2 regions of the Metabacillus litoralis genome follow, and region 2 is predicted to be linked to the other one. Evidence: predicted binding sites of a transcription regulator. Region 2 holds the regulator's gene; the other holds the start of a gene.

Region 1 (10,192 bases), 1.3 Mb from region 2:
ATTGGCGGGCTGTTTTTTATTTCTTCGGGGTAAGTTATTTATGTTTGTCTCTATGTGCCTTCTATCTTCTTCCTAATGTGTCCGTTCAAAAGAAAAGGAAACCTGCCGACACCTTCACAACAGGTAGACTAATTCAAACCCCAATCATTTTAGGACTTAGCATAACCTTTATTACTTTGATGTCATTTGTTTCTATTTATGAAGAATTTGCTCAATACTATGTTGAACTAGAAAAAGAACTTTTTTACAGTAGATGTATCGCCTTAATTGGTACGCCTCTTTCCTTATTCAGCAGCTTTTGGATAAAAAAATATTCACTCATTAACATCTTGCTTACTTGCATAGCGATGATCATCTCTTCCCTCGCACTCATGTTATTAACAAAACAGCTCATACTAATCACCATCTTATCCTTATTCTTTGTCTCTGCTGTCGCTATTTTTATTCCATCACTCATTACATTTATCGGTGAATCGGCCGGGGATAAGCGAGCAACAGCCATTTCTTTGTATTCATTTACATTATTAACAGGTGCTAGTATAGGTCCACTCGTAGCAAACCTTTTATCTTTTCAGTATGTACTTCTATTATTTATTGTTTTGTTTGGAGTTGCATTCACTTTTCTACTAAGCTATAACAGATTGACTCAAAACAAAATTAGAGACTGAGAATCTCAGCCTCTTGCTATTTCTTAGTCTCTTTCAATAAACAAGGCTACCCCTATGCCACCACCTACACATAATGCAGCAAGACCTTTTTGCGCCTCTCTTCGTTGCATTTCATGCAAAAGACTAACCACAATACGAGAACCTGTACAGCCAATTGGATGTCCTAAGCTAATTCCACTTCCATTAACATTTACTTTTTCTCTATCCAGCTCCAGCTGTTTCTCAACAGCAAGATATTGAGCAGCAAAGGCCTCATTTATTTCAACAACATCTAGATCTTGAACAGACCAATTTAATGATGCTAATCCCTTTTGAATAGCTGGAACAGGACCGATTCCCATTACTTTTGGATCTACCCCAGCAACAGTATAGTGTGATATTTTCGCTAAAATCGGCAATCCTCTTTTTTCCGCTTCTTCTCTTGACATTAAAACAAGTGCAGCCGCCCCATCATTCAAGGAAGAAGCATTCCCGGCTGTTACTGTTCCATTCTCTCTAAAAATCGGTGCTAAAGCCGTGAGTTTATCACTTGAAACCTGTCGTGGTCCTTCATCTTGAGAAACAACATTTTCCCCTTTACGCGTTTTCACACTTATCGGCAAGATTTCTTGTGCAAACTTCCCACCTTCAATTGCCGCTAAAGCACGATTATGACTTGATAATGCAAGTTCATCCTGCTCTTTTCTTGTGATACCATATTCCTCTGCCACATTTTCAGCTGTTTCCCCCATCATTATATGGTGAATTGGATCCTCTAATATTTCCCACACACTGTCTGTTACCTGGCCATGCTGAAGACGTGATCCCCATCGATGCTGCTTAAGTAAGTATGGACTTGAGCTCATTACCTCCACTCCGCCTGCTATCACAATATTTGAATGTCCTGTTTGAATTTGCATAGCTGCAGATAAAATAGCCTGTAACCCTGATGCACACTGTCGCTGGATTGTATAACCTGTTGTTGTATCAGGAAATTCAGCTAATAGAGCCGCTGTCCTCGCTGTATTAGGCTCATCTGTCCTTTGAATACAATGTCCTAAAATCACTTCTTCCACATCTTGCTTTTGAAGCTTACTTCTTTTTACAACCTCGTCTAGAACAGGTACAGCTAATTGTGTAGGTGAAAGGTCTTTGAAAGCGCCTCCAAAAGAACCAATAGGTGTTCGCACTGCTGCAGTAATCACAACCTCTCGCATTTCTCCATCCCCCTTAATTCATGTTTCTGAGCCATTGCTCATTACTTTCATTATAATATAGTTTAATAGAAATATTAGGGAATTTTTTCTTCTTTGTGTATGTTTGATTTTTTATATTTTGATTGATTGGGGGTTCTGAAGAACGTTTGTGGGGATTCTATTGGGCTGGGCTTCATCATCCGGGCTTTTGAAGACCATCTGTGACTGATTCTATCTAGGGTTTGTCGTTCATCCACCTTATGAACGACACCACTCTCTCTTACCTCAACACTTTTGTCGTTCATCACCCCTATGAACGACACCACTCTCTCTCCTCTCCAACACTTTTGTCGTTCATCTCCCCTATGAACGACACCACTCGCTCTTCCACCAACACTTTTGTCGTTCATCACCCCTATGAACGACACCACTCGCTCTTACCTCAACACTTTTGTCGTTCATCACCCCTATGAACGACACCACTCTCTCTTACCTCAACACTTTTGTCGTTCATCGCCCCTATGAACGACACCACTCTCTCTTACCTCAACACTTTTGTCGTTCATCGCCCCTATGAACGACACCACTCTCTCTTCTACACCGCCACTTTTGTCATTCATCCACCTAATGAACAACAGCACACGCCCTCCCTTTATCAACAAAAAAATGCTAACTCCACAAGTTATAAACAAGTTGAGTTAGCATTATTCTTCATTACCTACAATTCCTATGACATCATCCATTTTCACTAAACCAAAATGACGACTGTCCCGGCTTTGGATACGGTTGTCACCTATAACAAATATATAACCTTTTGGTATTGTTCCTTTATCTATAATATCCTCGAGCGTAAAGTTTCCTGTCTGCTTCGTAACATCTAGATCTTCAGGAGAAAGAAAAGGTTCATTTACAGCCTTTCCATTTACATAAAGCTGATCATCCTTATAATGAAGTTCATCACCCGGAAGACCAATCACTCTTTTCACATAAATGTCGTCACTATTTGGGAGTTGGAATACGACCACATCAAATCTCTTTAACGAGGAAAAATATAAGCTTAACTTGTTAATAGAAAGCAATCTTCCTTCCTCATATGTTGGCTGCATGGAAACTCCCTCTACCTTATATTCAACAAAAATCAAATTTTTCACAATAATAGCTGTTAAACATACTCCTACTGCCGTAAAAGCAATTTTACGCTTTTTCATATAACCTCCTAAAGGTTAGTGTTCTTTTTTCTCAACCGTTATGGTAGTATTCAGTCTTTTTTCGACTCTTTTTCCAATAAACCATAGTAAAAAGATTACAACCCCTGCTATAACAGATCGAATTGGCTTTGTTATAAGAGCGTGCAGATCCTGCCCAATAAAACTTACCAAGAAAATCATAACTAGTTTCCCCGACAGAACTGCTAATATAAACTGCCAGTAACTAATTCTGGACAAACCTGCAACAACATTAATCGCTGCCGACGGAGTAAACGGAAAACAAAGAATTAGAAAAAGCGGGCTAAATCCTCTTCGTTCAATCCAGGTTAACAGCTTTTTAATTCCCTTTTTTTCTTTCAGGCTCTTAAAAACTCTCCATTCGCCAAGTTTCCTCATTATAACGAATACAATAATAGCACCTAAACAAGCCCCAATCCAAGATAAAAAAAATCCCATCCATAGTCCAAATGAATTTACATTGGCAACAATAAAGATAACTAGTGGTAAAAATGGAAAAAAGGCTTCTAACATTGGTAATAATATAGCGAAAAATGGACCAAATGAACGATAGGTCTCAAATAGTTCCATTAAATATTCTAATGTAAAAATGTCCTGCAACGTCTCAAAGTTCATCTTATACTCCTTGTAAAATCCTTTGTATCTATTGTACACACTTATGTTAAAACTTAAAAGATACAGGTACTTACTAAGTTTGTCATACTTGCGAATTTATTAGGATTCGATTATAATTAAATACGAACAAATGTTCTGTATCGATAGGGGGCATTTCTGTGACAAGAATACCAAGTGACGTTCGAGACATGATCGAACAAGCAATTTATTTACCGATGGCTGTTTCAATTTTTAATAGAGATTTAGCAGTTATTCAACAAAGTCCATTTAAATTACATCGTCCATATTTATCTATTGTTGAAGAGTCGTTAAAACTCGCACAAAAGGATTTGGCTGACGTTAAGCGAGAGCTTCAAAAACGAAACATTAAAGTTCATCAGGTTGAACGAGACGAAGCATTCACTCTTTATTCCTTTATTTACAACGGATATGAAGAAAAACACAATTATTTTAATCCTAGAATTCGAAACAAAGTATCTGAAATTATGGAATTATATTTATTTAAACCAGAAAAGACAAATTTTGGAAAAAGTACACAAACATAAATATTAGTGCTCACTTAATAAAGAAAAATAAGTTCAACTAGGTCCAATCAAAAAATCTAAAAATGACTCTTATTCCATACCATACTATTCGGAACGGTAGAAAAATAAGTTCAGGAAAATAAAAGACAACATCCGCAAAGAAATCGAATATGGAATAAGTATCATGCTTTCTTTTGGCTCTTCGTTTTCTTAAATGTTTCTCTCTTCTCTTTTTAAATGACATCATATTCTCCTTTGTAATCAAACTGTCTTAGCAGTAATACGAATAAACATGCCTAAATGTTGCATTATTAGTTAATCCTTATGTGTTAGGTAGACCCTGAAAAAGCTACCCACAAATCGGATAGCTTCGTCTCGTTCTATCTTATTCACAATGAAGTTAATTATTGAAATCGATTCATTTCTCTTATCATTTGTTCATAAAATGAACTAACTTCCTTCTCACCTTTCGGAAAAAGAAGCATATTTATTTTTCTTTGTTCCTGTTCAATTCTTGAAGAAATAATCGTTCTTAACTGTGCTGTGCGGAAAAGTTGATTTTCAAAGGACCCTACTGACATTGGTAACGTTATTACTTTACCATTTGTAAATGTAATGCAAGTATTGTCTTCATTCGTTCCTACATATTCTTTCACAAAACTATGTGAAAGCCATGCACAATGTGGCCGTGTGGAGGATGTTGTTGGGAAGAAGTAAATTGAGTTTGCCGGGTCAATTACAATTGGTGGTTTATGTGTAACACCCATTAAGTCTTTAGTCCCTTCCTTCCTGCCATTATAACTGCTCCCAAAATATCTGCAACTTTGGTCAATAACATCCATTGGGCGTTTTCCAACAGTAAGATCTTGCTCAAGCTCTAGTACCTCAGTGATGTACCTATTTTCACCAGGGAGAATGGCCATAGTAAATCGGTTAATAAGATAATCTTCCACTACCATTTTGTTCGTATCAATCACCGTTTTGCACCTCTTACTAAATTATTAGGTAAAATATCCCATAAATAATCTAGCATGTCTTTTTTAAAAATTCTATAAATTTACAAAAACTCCATAAAAAAATGACTTCTTTTACATATTTGTAAAGAAGTCATTCATTATTCTGAGCTGCTGAATCCTCAAATGGGCTTCTCAAACGATCTCTATCTTCCATTTCAATTCCAACCAGTGGATTTAAAGCTGTTGGTGATAATTCTGTTTCTTCTTCCTTATACATGACATCACATCCTTTGGAATATCTTTTCCTATTGTAAGATTTTCATACATTCCAAAAATATTCCTGTTAAATTTTTTAAAAATTTTAACAATTTGGTTGATTTTCTCCTAAAAATTCCATACAATATAAAAAAGGCATCAGGGGTGATCTTTCATGAAAAATAAAAAGTCGTCGTACACTGAAATCATGAAGTCCCGTAACACGAAAAACGTTCCATCCGAGCAACCTGTATTAGACATGTATATTCAAATGATTTTGGATGAAGCGTTGTTTAACAGGAAAAAAGAATTGCTAGAAGAACGTATCAATGATGCACTTGACACAAAGAACAAGACAGTATTTATGAAACTATCAAAAGAATACAAAGGATTGCGTAAGCTAGGATAAGGCTGCCATGTGCAGTCTTTATTTCTGTGATTATCCAATGTAATATAAAAGAACGGTCAAGGATGTAGTCCTTGGCCGTTCTCCTTTTATTATGCTTTTGTAAACTGCTCCGCTTCTGTTGATCCCTTCAACGCTGTTGTTGAAGACGTTCCACCAGAAATCGTTTGAGCTACTTCATCAAAATAACCTGTTCCAACCTCTCGCTGATGTCTAGTAGCTGTATATCCATGTACTTCACTAGAAAATTCATTTTGTTGAAGCTCAGAATAAGCAGCCATGCCACGATCACGATAGCCTCGTGCTAACTCAAACATGCTATGATTTAGAGCATGGAAACCAGCAAGTGTAACAAATTGGAATTTATAACCCATTTTAGCAATTTCTTTTTGGAAGTTTGCAATTGTCTCATCATCAAGCTTTTTCTTCCAGTTAAATGAAGGTGAACAGTTGTAAGCTAATAGTTTTCCAGGAAACTTCTCATGAATAGCATCAGCAAATTTTTGTGCCTGCTCTAAATTAGGCTCAGATGTTTCACACCAGATTAAATCTGCATATGGTGCATATGAAAGTCCTCGACTAATTGCCTGATCAATTCCGGAACGAGTACGGAAAAATCCTTCTACTGTGCGCTCACCTGTAATAAACTCATGATCAGCAGGATCAACATCACTTGTAATAAGATCTGCTGCGTCTGCATCTGTTCGAGCAATAATAATCGTTGGTGTTCCCATAACATCAGCTGCTAAGCGAGCTGAAATAAGATTTTTTACAGCAGTCTGAGTTGGTAATAATACCTTTCCACCTAAATGACCACACTTTTTCTCCGAAGATAATTGATCTTCAAAATGAACCCCTGCAGCACCTGATTCAATCATTGATTTCATTAATTCAAAAACATTTAATTGACCGCCAAAGCCAGCCTCAGCATCCGCAACGATCGGTGCAAACCAGTCAATATTCCCTTCTCCTTCAAGATGCTGTATTTGATCAGCACGTTGCAAGGCTTGATTGATACGCTTTACAACATGTGGAACACTGTTTGCAGGATATAAGCTTTGATCTGGATACATATTCCCTGAAAGATTCGCATCTGCTGCTACCTGCCAACCACTTAAGTAAATTGCTTTTAAGCCAGCTTTTACTTGCTGTACAGCTTGATTTCCTGTAAGTGCACCAAGTGCATGAATGTAGTCCTCATTGTGAAGGTAATTCCAAAGTTTTTCTGCCCCTCGTCTTGCCAGTGTATGCTCGATATCAATTGAACCCCTTAAACGAATAACCTCTTCCGCGCTGTAAGGACGTGTAATGCCTTCCCAACGTTTATCTAACTCCCAGCTTTCTTGTAATGCTTCTACTCTTGTTTGACCGTTCATTTTTATTCCCCCATTTATAAAAATTTTTTCTTACTTCCCCTTTGTTGTCCTTAATACATTCTGTTTAAAGCTTTTCATAGCTCGGTATCGTTAAGAAATCAATAAACTCATCGCGTTTTACCAGTTCATCGAAAACCAAAACACCTTCTTCAAAATGCCCTTTCTGAAAAGCTATTTCCCCCACTGATTCTCTTATCTTTTGAACCTCTTCATCTCTTAATAAATCATAAAGCTCGAATGTTAATTTACGACCATCTTCAAGAATTCCACGTGGATGGCGAATCCATTGCCATACTTGAGCTCTTGATATCTCTGCTGTTGCTGCATCTTCCATTAAATTATGAATTGGCGCAGCGCCCCTTCCGCTAAGCCATGAAGCGATATAACGGATCCCAACATCAATATTTGTTCTTACCCCTTCTTCTGTAATGATTCCATCCGGAACCTCTAACAAATCTTCTGCGGTTACGTTTACATCTTCTCGTTTACGGTGAATCTGATTAGGTGTTTTCATATGTTTATCAAAAACATCCTTCGCCACTTGAACAAGTGCAGGATGGGCAACCCATGTACCATCATGGCCGTATGTTGCTTCTCTTTCTTTATCTGCACGAACCTTCTCAAACGCTCGCTCATTGGCTACTGGATTGTTTTTCACTGGAATTTGTGCCGCCATTCCTCCCATTGCATGGGCATTGCGCTTATGACAAGTTTGGATAGCGAGCAAAGAGTATGATCTCATAAAGTGAACAGTCATTGTTACTTGCGCACGATCTGGTAGAATAACAGACCTACAATTTCTAAGCTTCTTAAGATAACTAAAAATATAATCCCATCTGCCACAATTTAATCCCGCTGAGTGCTCCTTCAGCTCATAAAGAATTTCATCCATTTCAAAGGCTGCCATGATTGTTTCGATTAATACAGTTGCTTTAATGGTTCCGCGTGAAATATTTAATTCATCTTGTGCAAAACAAAATACATCATTCCATAATCTTGCTTCAAGATGACTTTCCATTTTAGGTAAATAAAAATAAGGGCCACTTCCGCGTTCAATTAACTCCTTTGCATTATGAAAACAGAATAACCCAAAATCTACTAAGCTAGCAGACATTCTTTTACCATCAAGCTCTATATGTTTTTCCTCAAGATGCCATCCTCTTGGTCTTACTTTTAAAGTTGCTGTTTCCTCATTCAACTGATAGGTCTTACCGCCTTCATTTTCAAAGGAGATTGTTCGGCGGACAGCATCTTTGAGATTGATTTGGCCGTTCATCACATTTTCCCAGCTTGGTGATGTTGCATCCTCAAAATCGGCCATAAATACTTTTGCACCTGAATTCAAAGCGTTAATGACCATCTTTCGATCAACAGGTCCTGTTATTTCTACTCGTCGATCTTGAAGATCCTGTGGAATTGGAGCTACCGTCCAATCTCCGTTACGAATATGCTCTGTTTCCTCTAAGAAACCTGGCAGTTTACCATTATCAATTTCTCTTTGTCTATCCTCTCTTCGTTGTAACAGCTCTCGTCTTCGATCTCCAAAATTTCGTTCAAGCTTTTCAACAAACCTCAACGCCTCAGGTGTTAATACTTGCTGAAATTCTGGGCTCATGTTTCCAACAATTTTACAACCAGTCATTTGTGTTGCCATTTTTGAAAAAACACCCCTCATTAAATTGTTATAATACAGTTTTCTGTAACTAAAACTAATATATAACAGATTAATTAAAAATGGAACAATTTTCTTGAAAAAAATTCAAAAAAGTTTTTGACAAGTCTAGGAATCGTATTCACACTTGATATAACTACGAAAAAGGGATTTGATGTTTTCTACACCAAATCCCTTTTTAAATATGTTTTATTAAGAGTTATTACTCTCGAATTTTTATAACCATAGTGCAATGGAGCGGAAGACACTTGACTCCTGCGGGAGGAGTGGGACAGCTGAGACCCCGCAGGCTGCAAGCCGAGGAGGCTCAGCGTCCACCCCGCGGAAAGCAAGTGTCTGGAGCGCAATGGAACGAGCCCATTCTTGTGATTAAACTATATAAAAATAGTCTTGTTATAAAACAGATTCATCTTCATTCTGTTTTTTTATGTTCTTCTAAATATAGAATTCTTTCCAACATCGTAGGATGCGTATACCGGAAAATCTTAACCAATGTTGGAGGATTAACTTGACTTAGCCCTGCCCTAGATAACTCTTGGAAAGATTGTATAGCAGCCTCATGGTTACCTGTCATCTCAATCGCATACATATCTGCTGACTTTTCCTGATACCTTGCTACCGTATTTGAAAGTGGACTTGAAGCAAAGGTTAGCACGCCTAAAAGCAATAAAAATAACGGAAAGGAAGGTAACTCTTTCATTGACCTGATCTTTAAAAACTTACCGTTGCGCTTAATAAACAATCTCATTAACTTATCAATTAAAAATAAGCCAACTAAGCTTAATAATAAATAACCTGCAATACCTACATAAATATGATTCATCACGTAATGACCCATTTCATGAGCCATAATAAACAAGATTTCTTCTTCACTTAAACGAGTTAACGTAGTATCCCATAATACAATTCTGGAGTTAGACCCAATTCCTGTTACATACGCATTCAGTGCATTTGTTTTTTCTGACATATTTACTTCATATACATGCTCAGCAGGAATATTAGCTTGATCAGCCAACTCTAATATCTTTTCCTCTAGTTCTTTGTTTTGTAACGGATAGAAATCATTATAAAGTGGATCAATAACTACCGGTTGAAAAAACATAAGAAATAACGAGAAAGGAATCGATAAAAACCATGCGTAAAGCCACCATCTTTTTTCAAAACGTTTGATAAGCCAGTAAAGAACAATGATGATAACTGTCATCAGCAAGTAATTAACCCAAAAATCAATGAGCTGATCCTTCATCCAAGCTGAAAAGGATTGCGTTGTAATATGATACATTTTTGATAATTGATAACCAATCATGTCTACAGGAAAG
Region 2 (10,192 bases):
GTTAGATCAATCTGTAGGCCTAAATCTTTAAATACCATATATAAAAGAGAAGCAATAGATGTCCATAATCCATAATTTCTCCATTTCATTATGATCACACCTTTCTTTTTGTAGCTATCATATAAATTATTCTTGATTAATCAATAGGTGAGAGAATTCATGAATAAAAAATTAATTTAAGGAATCTTAACATATATTAGCTCTAAATCAACTGAATAAAAATAAGTTAGAGTTTGTAGTAAATTTGAATAATGATCATTATAAATCTATAGACAATAGAAAGTTCTAACAATCAACGTTAAGGTTCATTATGTATTTATTTGTATAAATATAGAGTCATATAAAAATAGCATTAAACCTGTAATCTTCAATCGAAAAAAGCTATAATAAACAATGTTGTAAACGCTTTCAATAAACTCCTCTAAATGTTAGAATACAAACTATAAGAGGGAGTGATTAGGATGTGTGATAACAAATTATTTTTAGAACAGCTAAAATACCTTGTTGAAAATAACTTGTCACTTAACGAATCTGTCATTAACCAATTGGTGGAAAAATACGATAAAAACCCATTTTTAACAGTTCAACTATATCAAATCATTAAAAATAACGAAGCCATTTTACCATTCTTCCAAGATATTGAATCTGCAATTTATGATTATATTGTTAACGAAGAAATGACTAACGAAAAAACCTATTATGGAGCAACGTTATATGTTGCAGACATGTTTGATACAACCCAAACTTATATAAAATGTAAAGTCAGTCGATCAAGAGAAGAACTACAGGAAATCAGCTAAAATTAAAAAAGGCAACTCCATTATAGTTGCCTTTTCCTATACTCTTTCTCAACAAACATTCTATATTTTATCCTGAGATTGTTTCATTGTTTGATGATGGTTTGAAACTTCGATTTGGTAAACGCCACTTATATGTATAGGACAGAACTCTAAGTAAGACGATTAATCCAAATAGGATATAAAGTTCGAAAGGGTCGTTAACAAGCTTAAAGCCAATTAAAAATCCTGCAATAATTGCCCAAAAGGCATAAATTTCTGCACGAAGTACTAGTGGCTTACGTCCTGCAAGGATGTCTCGGACAATTCCTCCGCCACTACCAGTTAATACTGCTGCAACGATTACTGCACTAATAGGGTGATTCATGTTAACAGCATATAAAGCACCTTGTATGGCAAATGCGGAAAGACCGATTGCATCAGTAAAATTCCCCCATTTTTCCCAATGTTGTAATAATCGATTAGGAAATAAAAAAACAATCGTCATAGCAAAAAGGGCTACCTGAAAAAGCACTCCTTGTTCCCATAACGCACTGACTGGGACACCTATAAGTAAATTTCGAATTGCACCACCGCCAAATGCCGTGACAATACCTAAAATATATACTCCTAATATATCATACTCTTCTTCCATTGCTACAATTGCACCACTAATCGCAAAAGCAATTGTTCCAATAATACTTAAAACGTCCCAAGTCAAAATAATTCCCCCAGTTGTATAAATTCAGCCGAAATTATTGTATATGTAACCTCCATAAAGGTCAATTCTTTTCTTTAGTATTCTGTATGAAAGCAAGGTGGGTAAGAATATTATAGGTCCAAAACTGTTTATACTAGGTCTATAACAGAAATAATTAGAGAATTACAGTAATGTTTGATATGATTAAAGTGCTAAAAATAGCGTAAGGGAAGGGTTTTTTATTGAATAATACATTGGATGTACTTAAAGAAAAGGTAATATTAGTTGGTTGTCAGCTTCAAACAATACTTGACGAACATTTTCATTACTCAATGGAGGAGTTAGCTTCATTAACGAAAACAGCTAATGGAGAAGTACTTAGCCAAATGACACAGAAAAGGGAGAGGCCACATCCCGCTACATACATAGGAAAAGGAAAAGTAGATGAATTATTGAGTTTAGTTGAGGAATTTAGTCCAGATATTGTCGTTTTTAATGATGAATTATCACCAAGTCAATTAAGAAATTTATCATCAATAGTAGATGTGCGAATTATAGATCGTACTCAACTGATTTTAGATATATTTGCACAACGTGCTAAATCAAAAGAAGGTAAGCTTCAGGTAGAGCTTGCACAACTACAATACCTGCTCCCGAGATTAACTGGACAAGGTATTGCTTTATCACGTCAAGGAGGAGGTATTGGTACAAGAGGTCCAGGGGAAACTCAACTAGAAACTGATCGTCGTCACATTCGAAATCGTATTAATGAAATAAAACAGCAGTTATCAACTGTTGTTAGACACAGAAGCAGATATCGTGAACGTCGTAAGAAAAACCAAGCTTTTCAAATTGCTTTGGTAGGGTATACAAATGCAGGGAAATCAACGATATTTAATCGATTAACAACAGCAGGAACGTTTGAAGAAGACTTATTATTTGCAACATTAGATCCTATGACAAGAAAAGTATTATTACCATCAACATATCAAGCACTGATCACAGATACTGTAGGTTTTATTCAGGATTTACCGACAACTCTTGTGGCAGCGTTCCGATCTACACTTGAAGAAGTAAAAGAAGCAGATCTTATTCTTCATGTTGTTGACAGCTCGAATGAAGACTACGCCAATCATGAGAAGACTGTATATAAGCTTCTTGAACAATTGGATGTAACCGATATACCGATTTTGACCGTTTATAATAAAAAGGATCAGACTCCGGGATCATTTGTACCATCCCCGACGGAGGATTATCTAACAATTACTGCTTTTTCTGAAGAAGATTTAAAAATGTTGATGAATAAGGTGGAGAATATTGCAAAAAAAGAAATGAAACATTACTCCATCCACCTACCAGCAAATGAAGGTAGGTTAATTTCGCAATTGAAAACTGAATCTCTAATTGAACACTTAGAATTTATAGAAGAGAAAGAAGTGTATGAAATCGAAGGGTTTGTTCTCCCAACACATGCGATAAATGGACAACTAGATAGGTATAACGGAGAGGGTAATAAACATGTTTGAGTTATTAAAAAATGGGGCAGCTATTGCCCCAATTGTTGAAAAGGCTGAACAAAAAATAGATAAGGTTCACGACCAAATTGATTTTATCAGTGAGGTAAACCAATTTAAGGTGCTAAAAAGCTTTCAAAAGCATCGAATTAGTGACTCTCACTTTATTCCATCAACAGGTTATGGATATGATGATATTGGCAGAGACACCTTAGAAGAAGTGTATGCAGATGTGTTTGGAGGGGAAGCTGGCTTAGTAAGACCACAAATTATCTCCGGAACGCACGCTATTTCGATTGCTCTTTTCGGTGTTTTAAGACCAGGCGATGAACTACTATATATAACTGGAAAACCATATGATACACTTGAAGAAATAGTAGGTATCAGAGGTAGCGGTATTGGCTCACTTAAGGAATTTAATATAGATTACAATACTGTGGATCTTAAAGAAGATGGTACTGTAAATTTTGAAGGTGTAAAAAACGCTATTTCCCCTAAAACTAAAATGATTGGTATTCAACGTTCTAAAGGATATGCAACAAGGCCTTCATTTACAATATCAGATATTAAACAAATGATAAATTTTGTTAAATCACTTAAAGAAGATATTGTCATTTTCGTTGATAACTGCTATGGTGAATTTGTGGAAGAATTGGAGCCATGTCATGTTGGAGCTGATCTAATTGCAGGATCATTAATTAAAAATCCTGGCGGTGGACTTGCAAAAACAGGAGGCTATTTAGTTGGCAAAAAAGAACTTATAGAGGCTTGCTCGTACAGAATGACTTCACCTGGTATTGGAGCAGAGGCTGGTGCTTCACTATACAGCCTTCAGGAAATGTATCAAGGGTTCTTTTTGGCACCGCATGTTGTGGGACAAGCGTTAAAAGGTGCAGTATTTACTTCAGCTTTTTTAGAAGAAATTGGTTTGAAAACGAGTCCTTCGTGGAACAGTATAAGAACTGATTTGATTCAATCTGTACAATTTGAAGACCCAAAACTGATGGTTGCTTTTTGCCAAGCAATTCAGTATTCTTCACCAATAAACTCCCATGTTACACCATATCCTAACTATATGCCTGGATATGAAGATGATGTCATTATGGCAGCAGGTACTTTTGTTCAAGGAGCTAGCATCGAACTTTCCGCAGATGGGCCATTAAGAGAGCCGTACGTTGCATACGTCCAAGGTGGACTAACATACACTCATGTAAAAATAGCTGTTTGTAGTGCTGTTGATTCTTTAATTGAGCAAAAGTTAATCTCAATAGATAGATAATTACTAATAGAAAGTAATTCTACTATGTTATGTAACCTGACACATGATTGACACATAATATTACATAAGTTATAATGAGATTAGTTAAATAAAAGGAGCGAATAACATGAGTGATAATATACGACGCTCAATGCCCCTATTTCCTATCGGAATTGTTATGCAGCTCACAGATCTGTCTGCAAGACAAATTCGTTATTATGAAGAGAATGAACTTATTTTTCCAGCTCGAACGGAAAGCAATAGAAGATTGTTTTCGTTTAATGATGTTGACAAATTATTGGAGATTCGTAATTTAATTGAACAAGGTGTTAACTTGGCTGGAATTAAAGAAATTTTCTTGCGCAAAAGTACACATAGTGAAGAGAAAGAAGAGCAACATAAAACTGTTGAAAAACCTGATTTGAGTGATGCTGAATTACGTAAGCTCTTAAAATCTGAACTTATGCAGGCAGGACGCTTTAATCGACCAACATTAAGGCAAGGGGACATGACAAGGTTTTTTCATTGATCTAGTTAGTATGAAATTGAATATAAAACTTTTTTGAAATAGGAGAGGAGATTTTCAAGTGGCTAAATATTCAAGAGAAGATATCGTAACTTTAGTAAAAGAAAACAATGTAAAATATATCCGTCTACAATTCACAGATATTTTGGGAACTATTAAAAACGTAGAGATTCCTGTAAGTCAATTAGATAAAGCTTTAGATAATAAAATGATGTTCGATGGATCTTCAATTGAAGGTTTCGTTCGAATCGAAGAGTCTGATATGTACTTATATCCTGATCTTGATACATTCGTTATTTTCCCTTGGACAGCAGAAAAAGGAAAAGTTGCACGATTTATCTGTGATATTTATAATCCAGATGGCACTCCATTTGCTGGTGATCCTCGTAATAACCTAAGACGTCTTCTTTCTGAGATGGAAGAACTTGGATTTTCAGATTTCAATTTAGGGCCTGAGCCAGAATTCTTCTTATTTAAATTAGACGAAAAAGGCGAACCAACATTAGAATTAAACGATAATGGTGGATATTTCGACTTAGCACCAACTGACTTAGGTGAAAACTGCCGCCGTGATATCGTTCTAGAATTAGAAGAAATGGGATTTGAAATTGAGGCATCTCACCATGAGGTGGCGCCTGGTCAGCATGAAATTGATTTTAAATATGCTTCTGCAATTAAAGCATGTGACGATATTCAAACATTTAAATTAGTTGTTAAAACAATTGCACGCAAGCATGGATTACATGCTACATTTATGCCAAAACCATTGTTTGGTGTAAACGGATCTGGTATGCACTGTAACTTATCGTTATTTAGCAAAGGTGAGAATGCATTCTTAGATACGAACGCTGAACTGCAATTAAGTGAAACTGCTAGACAATTTATTGCTGGTGTAATCAAACATGCACCTGCATTTACAGCTGTAACAAACCCAACTGTAAACTCTTATAAACGACTAGTACCTGGTTATGAGGCACCGTGTTATGTGGCTTGGTCTGCACAAAACAGAAGTCCATTAATTCGTATCCCTGCTTCACGTGGGTTAAGTACACGTGTAGAAGTTCGTAGTGTTGACCCTGCAGCAAATCCATACCTAGCTATGAGTGTTCTTTTAGCTGCTGGTCTTGACGGTATTAAAAATAAGCTTCAAGCTCCAAAACCTATTGATCGTAACATTTATGTTATGTCAAAAGAAGAGCGTGTTGAAAATGGTATCGTAGACCTACCAGCAACACTAGCTCAAGCTCTAGACTTGTTAAAAGCAGATAGCACAATGAAGCATGCTTTAGGTGAACACTTATTTGAGCACTTTATTGAAGCGAAAGAAATAGAGTGGGATATGTTCCGTACGCAAGTACACCCATGGGAAAGAGAACAATACATGTCAATGTATTAATAGAAAAAAACTTAACACATTTAGTGTTAAGTTTTTTTATTTGCAAATAAAAAAGCTTGCCTAATTAGGCAAGCTTAATGAACCGTGCGGTAAACTCCAATTACTTTTCCTAGTATACTCACATTTCGAAGAATAATAGGTTCCATTGTTGAATTTTCTGGCTGTAAGCGAATATAGTCTTTTTCTTTGAAAAATCTTTTACAAGTTGCCTCATCATCCTCGGTCATAGCCACAACAATATCACCATTGTTAGCCGTTTGCTGTTGTCGGACGATTACTAAATCACCGTCTAATATTCCAGCTTCTATCATACTTTCACCCATAATTTCTAGCATAAAAACATGTTCATCTTCTGATATATATCGATCTGGGAGCGGAAAGTACTCTTCTACATTTTCAATAGCTGTAATTGGAAGACCTGCTGTTACTTTTCCTATTACTGGAACATTAATAACATTGCTCTTTGGAATATGGAGAGTCTCTTCTTCCTCTAGTATTTCAATAGCTCTTGGTTTCGTGGGGTCTCTTCTAATTAATCCTTTTGACTCTAATCTAGCTAAATGACCGTGTACTGTTGAGCTTGAAGCTAATCCAACAGCTTCTCCAATTTCACGTACTGAAGGTGGATACCCCTTTTTTTGGACCTCATCTTTAATAAAAGTTAATATATCTTGTTGCCTTTTTGATAGTTTCGTCATCCTCTGTGACACCTCGGATCCTGTAATTTATGTTTATTATAGCATCATTTACCTTTAGATACAAACATAAGTTCGAGAAAAACGCTTGACTGGAACATTCGTTCGTATTATACTAATTTCAACAAATACGAACAAATATTCCTATGAGGTGTATAAAATGAAAAAAGAATCTTTTACATATGTAGTATCATTTTTTCTAGTCCTTTTTGCAATAACACTAGCAATAACGTATACTGGTAAATCAGAAAGTTTGGATAAATATCATCAAGTAGAAATTAAAGAGGGTGACAGCCTCTGGTCAATTGCTGATGAGTTTAATGAAAAAAGCCAGATTTCAAAACAAGAGTTTGTAAAGTGGGTACAGGATAAAAACGGCATTCACACAAATGTTGTTAAGCCAGGTGAATTTGTTTTTGTACCTGTTGAAAAGGAAGAAATCTATCAAATAGAACAAATTGCTAGTAAGTAGAGGATGATCTAATAATGAAGGCAGTTGTTTATTGTAGAGTAAGTACAGAGAAGGATAGTCAAGATTCTTCTATTGATAGGCAAAAAGAGGAGCTATTAAGATTAGCTTCGCTACATAATATTGAAGTTATAAAGATAATAGAGGAAAGACATAGTGGATATGACATAGACCGTGACGGAATGATTGAAGCACTATCAATTTTAAAAGAAAAGAAGGCATCTATATTATTAGTTCAAGATGATACAAGATTAGGACGGGGTCACGCAAAAATAGCTCTTTTACATGAAATAAGAAAAATGGATGCTGAGATTTTTACTCTAAATGAGCGTGGAGAGCCTGAACTGTCCGAAACAGATGAAATGGTACTGAGTATTCTTGCAACTGTTGAAGAATTCCAACGGAAGCTTATTAATTATAAAATAAAAAGAGGCATGAATCGGGCAATAGAGAATGGCTACAATCCTCATGAAAATTTAAAGAACGTCGATAAGGGAGGCGGCCGTGAGAAGATTGATTTACCAATAGAAGAGATTCTTAAGCTAAGGAAGAAAAATCTAACTTTTGGAGAAATTGCTTCAACTCTTAGGGGATTAGGGTTTCGAGTTAGTAAGGCTACTGTACACAGAAGATATCAAGAATATATTGATGAAAATAATCTACAGGATCTTGATAAGTAAATTATTGGTGAAAAAATATGTTTTAAAGTTGTTATTTTCTCCTCTATTTAGTAATATGTCATTTGTATCATTTAAAAGACTTTAAAGTAATTTTATACTTAATCTCTTTGAGGTTAGCTGTAAGATTGAAGTCTATATGATTTAAGAGAGGAGTTTATTAAACATGTTACCGAAATTTAAAATCGATCGAATAAATGAATTATCCAAGAAAGCAAAGTCAGTAGGGCTAACTGATAAAGAAAAGCAAGAACAACAATCTCTTCGAAATGAGTATTTACAAGTGTTTCGGTCCTCTATGAAAAACACTTTAAAGGGAGTAACAGTTGTTGACCCGAATGGTAACGATGTAACGCCGCAAAAGCTGAAAAATGAGAGAAGGAAAGATCTACATTAAAAAGGAATAAATCAATGATTTATTCCTTTTTAATTGGAACTGAATATGGCATTCTTCTTTAAGTAATGATAGGTTTCAAATGTTCGACAAAAATAGTGTCTTCTCTCTCCAGTTTAAGACAATAATTGCTTCTTTGTTCTTTTATAATAAGAGAAATAGTATGGTTGAGGAGAGTGAAACAGTGAGACACTATTATATATACTTAATAGAAGAAGAATTTGCAAGTCACTACTTTGGTCGTGAGTCTAAAATCTACCATCTGTTTCAAGATTTTCACTGGACAATTGCCCGATCTGAACATGAAAACACACTAGAGAAGCAAATTAATTATATAACTAAGCCCATTCCAATGTTATTTATTCATCAATTACTAGGAACTCATTTAGCAAAGCGTTCAGACTATCAAGTGTTCCAAAATATCCATAAAATCGAGTTAAAAGGAAATCTTGGTAATGCAACATTAATAGTGAAAAATCGTCATCTTGAGCTTACTTCTGATGGAAGTTATGAGGCGGAAACTATATTTTTTGAAGTGTTAAGAAAATTTGATCCTTGTTTTTTAGCAATGGACTTAAAAGGTGAAAGATATGGGTGGCTAAACCCAATAAAAGAAAGAAATTTTGGATAAAATATAAAGAAATTATAGTGCAAATGTTGTATAATATCAAAGGATTTAGTACACTGTAAAATAGACAACACGAAGGAGGAAATACAATGCAATTATGGGTTGTTATTCTAGTAGGCATTCTAGCTTTACTTGCTGGGGTTGCACTAGGATTTTTCATTGCGCGTAAATATATGATGAATTACCTGAAGAAAAATCCACCAATTAACGAACAAATGCTGAAAATGATGATGATGCAAATGGGACAAAAACCATCCCAAAAGAAAATCAATCAAATGATGTCACAGATGAATAAGATGCAAAAGTAACAAACGTTGATATAGCAAGGTTTTAAGCGATTTACAAATGGGAATTCCTAAGTAGAATAACTATAATTGGTGAATCTTTCTTCGGAATTTTTAATATAAACTGCTTAATCTTTCTTACATAACGTAGAAGATCACTTTTTCTGATGAAAAATTCAGGAAGGGTGGTCTTTTTTTTATGCTTATTTAAAAGATGTTTTATAGGAGTATTTCTACCACTGTCAGGCGAAGGGATATCCCCTAAAACAATGAAAAATAAAAATCAGGAATAAAGCAACTTAAGCAGTTTCTTGTCGATAAATAGATTAAACATAGAGAAATTAAATTAAATGAGAATGGTAAAGCTTCTGAGAATGGCTTATTAGAGGATTGTCATAAAAAGCAATTGTTGCCCAAAGGGATTACTTTGCCACCTTCTCACACAGCGTATGACAATAAACAAGGCAATGCAGAAACAGTTATGAAGCATTATGTGAACAACAAACATAGTAAACCCTGTAGATGCTAACAGAAAGATACCACAATTGATTGTTGCACCAAACTAAAACAGAGGACAGTCAATATCCTGGCAATCACGTTTAAAAAACCTTGCAGAAGAAATAGCAAGTATCTCACTTCTTATGTTGAAGATTGAAGGGATTGACAGAAGAGTCGTTGATCTGATTCAGGTTGATATCGACATGAGATATTTGTAGAGCTAAAGATACAGCAGAAACAAACGATGATGGAACAGCTAGGCTCGAGGTTGTTGTTTATGATTTAAACACTAGGAGCTATGTAACAGATACATTTGGAAAATTAAATGTGAAGGAAGTGGTTATTTGAATAACAGAAGCTACTAAAATTGCAATTGA

The links. Region 2 encodes LexA, which represses DNA repair genes until DNA is damaged. Its sites were predicted from a motif close to CGAACATATGTTCG; they were not measured.
Region 1: D9842_RS24225 (YhjD family protein) is a predicted target of LexA. The motif match lies at 3,808-3,821, and genes of this name have one in related genera.

Annotation. Positions count from the first base shown of each region.
Region 1 is NZ_CP033043.1:4,937,726-4,947,917, reverse strand. It holds gene D9842_RS24250 (MFS transporter) at 1-668, shown strand, start outside; gene D9842_RS24245 (thiolase family protein) at 692-1,864, opposite strand; gene lepB (signal peptidase I) at 2,548-3,051, opposite strand; gene D9842_RS24230 (TVP38/TMEM64 family protein) at 3,067-3,684, opposite strand; gene D9842_RS24225 (YhjD family protein) at 3,843-4,229, shown strand; gene D9842_RS24215 (competence protein ComK) at 4,613-5,185, opposite strand; gene D9842_RS26445 (hypothetical protein) at 5,316-5,441, opposite strand; gene D9842_RS24210 (IDEAL domain-containing protein) at 5,595-5,828, shown strand; gene aceA (isocitrate lyase) at 5,918-7,201, opposite strand; gene aceB (malate synthase A) at 7,266-8,855, opposite strand; gene D9842_RS24195 (M48 family metallopeptidase) at 9,286-10,192, opposite strand, start outside.
Region 2 is NZ_CP033043.1:988,626-998,817, forward strand. It holds gene D9842_RS26105 (hypothetical protein) at 1-89, opposite strand, end outside; gene D9842_RS04635 (hypothetical protein) at 462-800, shown strand; gene D9842_RS04640 (trimeric intracellular cation channel family protein) at 868-1,497, opposite strand; gene hflX (GTPase HflX) at 1,731-3,002, shown strand; gene D9842_RS04650 (methionine gamma-lyase family protein) at 2,995-4,269, shown strand; gene D9842_RS04655 (MerR family transcriptional regulator) at 4,376-4,777, shown strand; gene glnA (type I glutamate--ammonia ligase) at 4,836-6,170, shown strand; gene lexA (transcriptional repressor LexA) at 6,245-6,868, opposite strand; gene yneA (cell division suppressor protein YneA) at 7,026-7,337, shown strand; gene D9842_RS04675 (YneB family resolvase-like protein) at 7,352-8,014, shown strand; gene D9842_RS04680 (DUF896 domain-containing protein) at 8,178-8,408, shown strand; gene sirA (sporulation inhibitor of replication protein SirA) at 8,590-9,036, shown strand; gene D9842_RS04690 (YneF family protein) at 9,123-9,341, shown strand.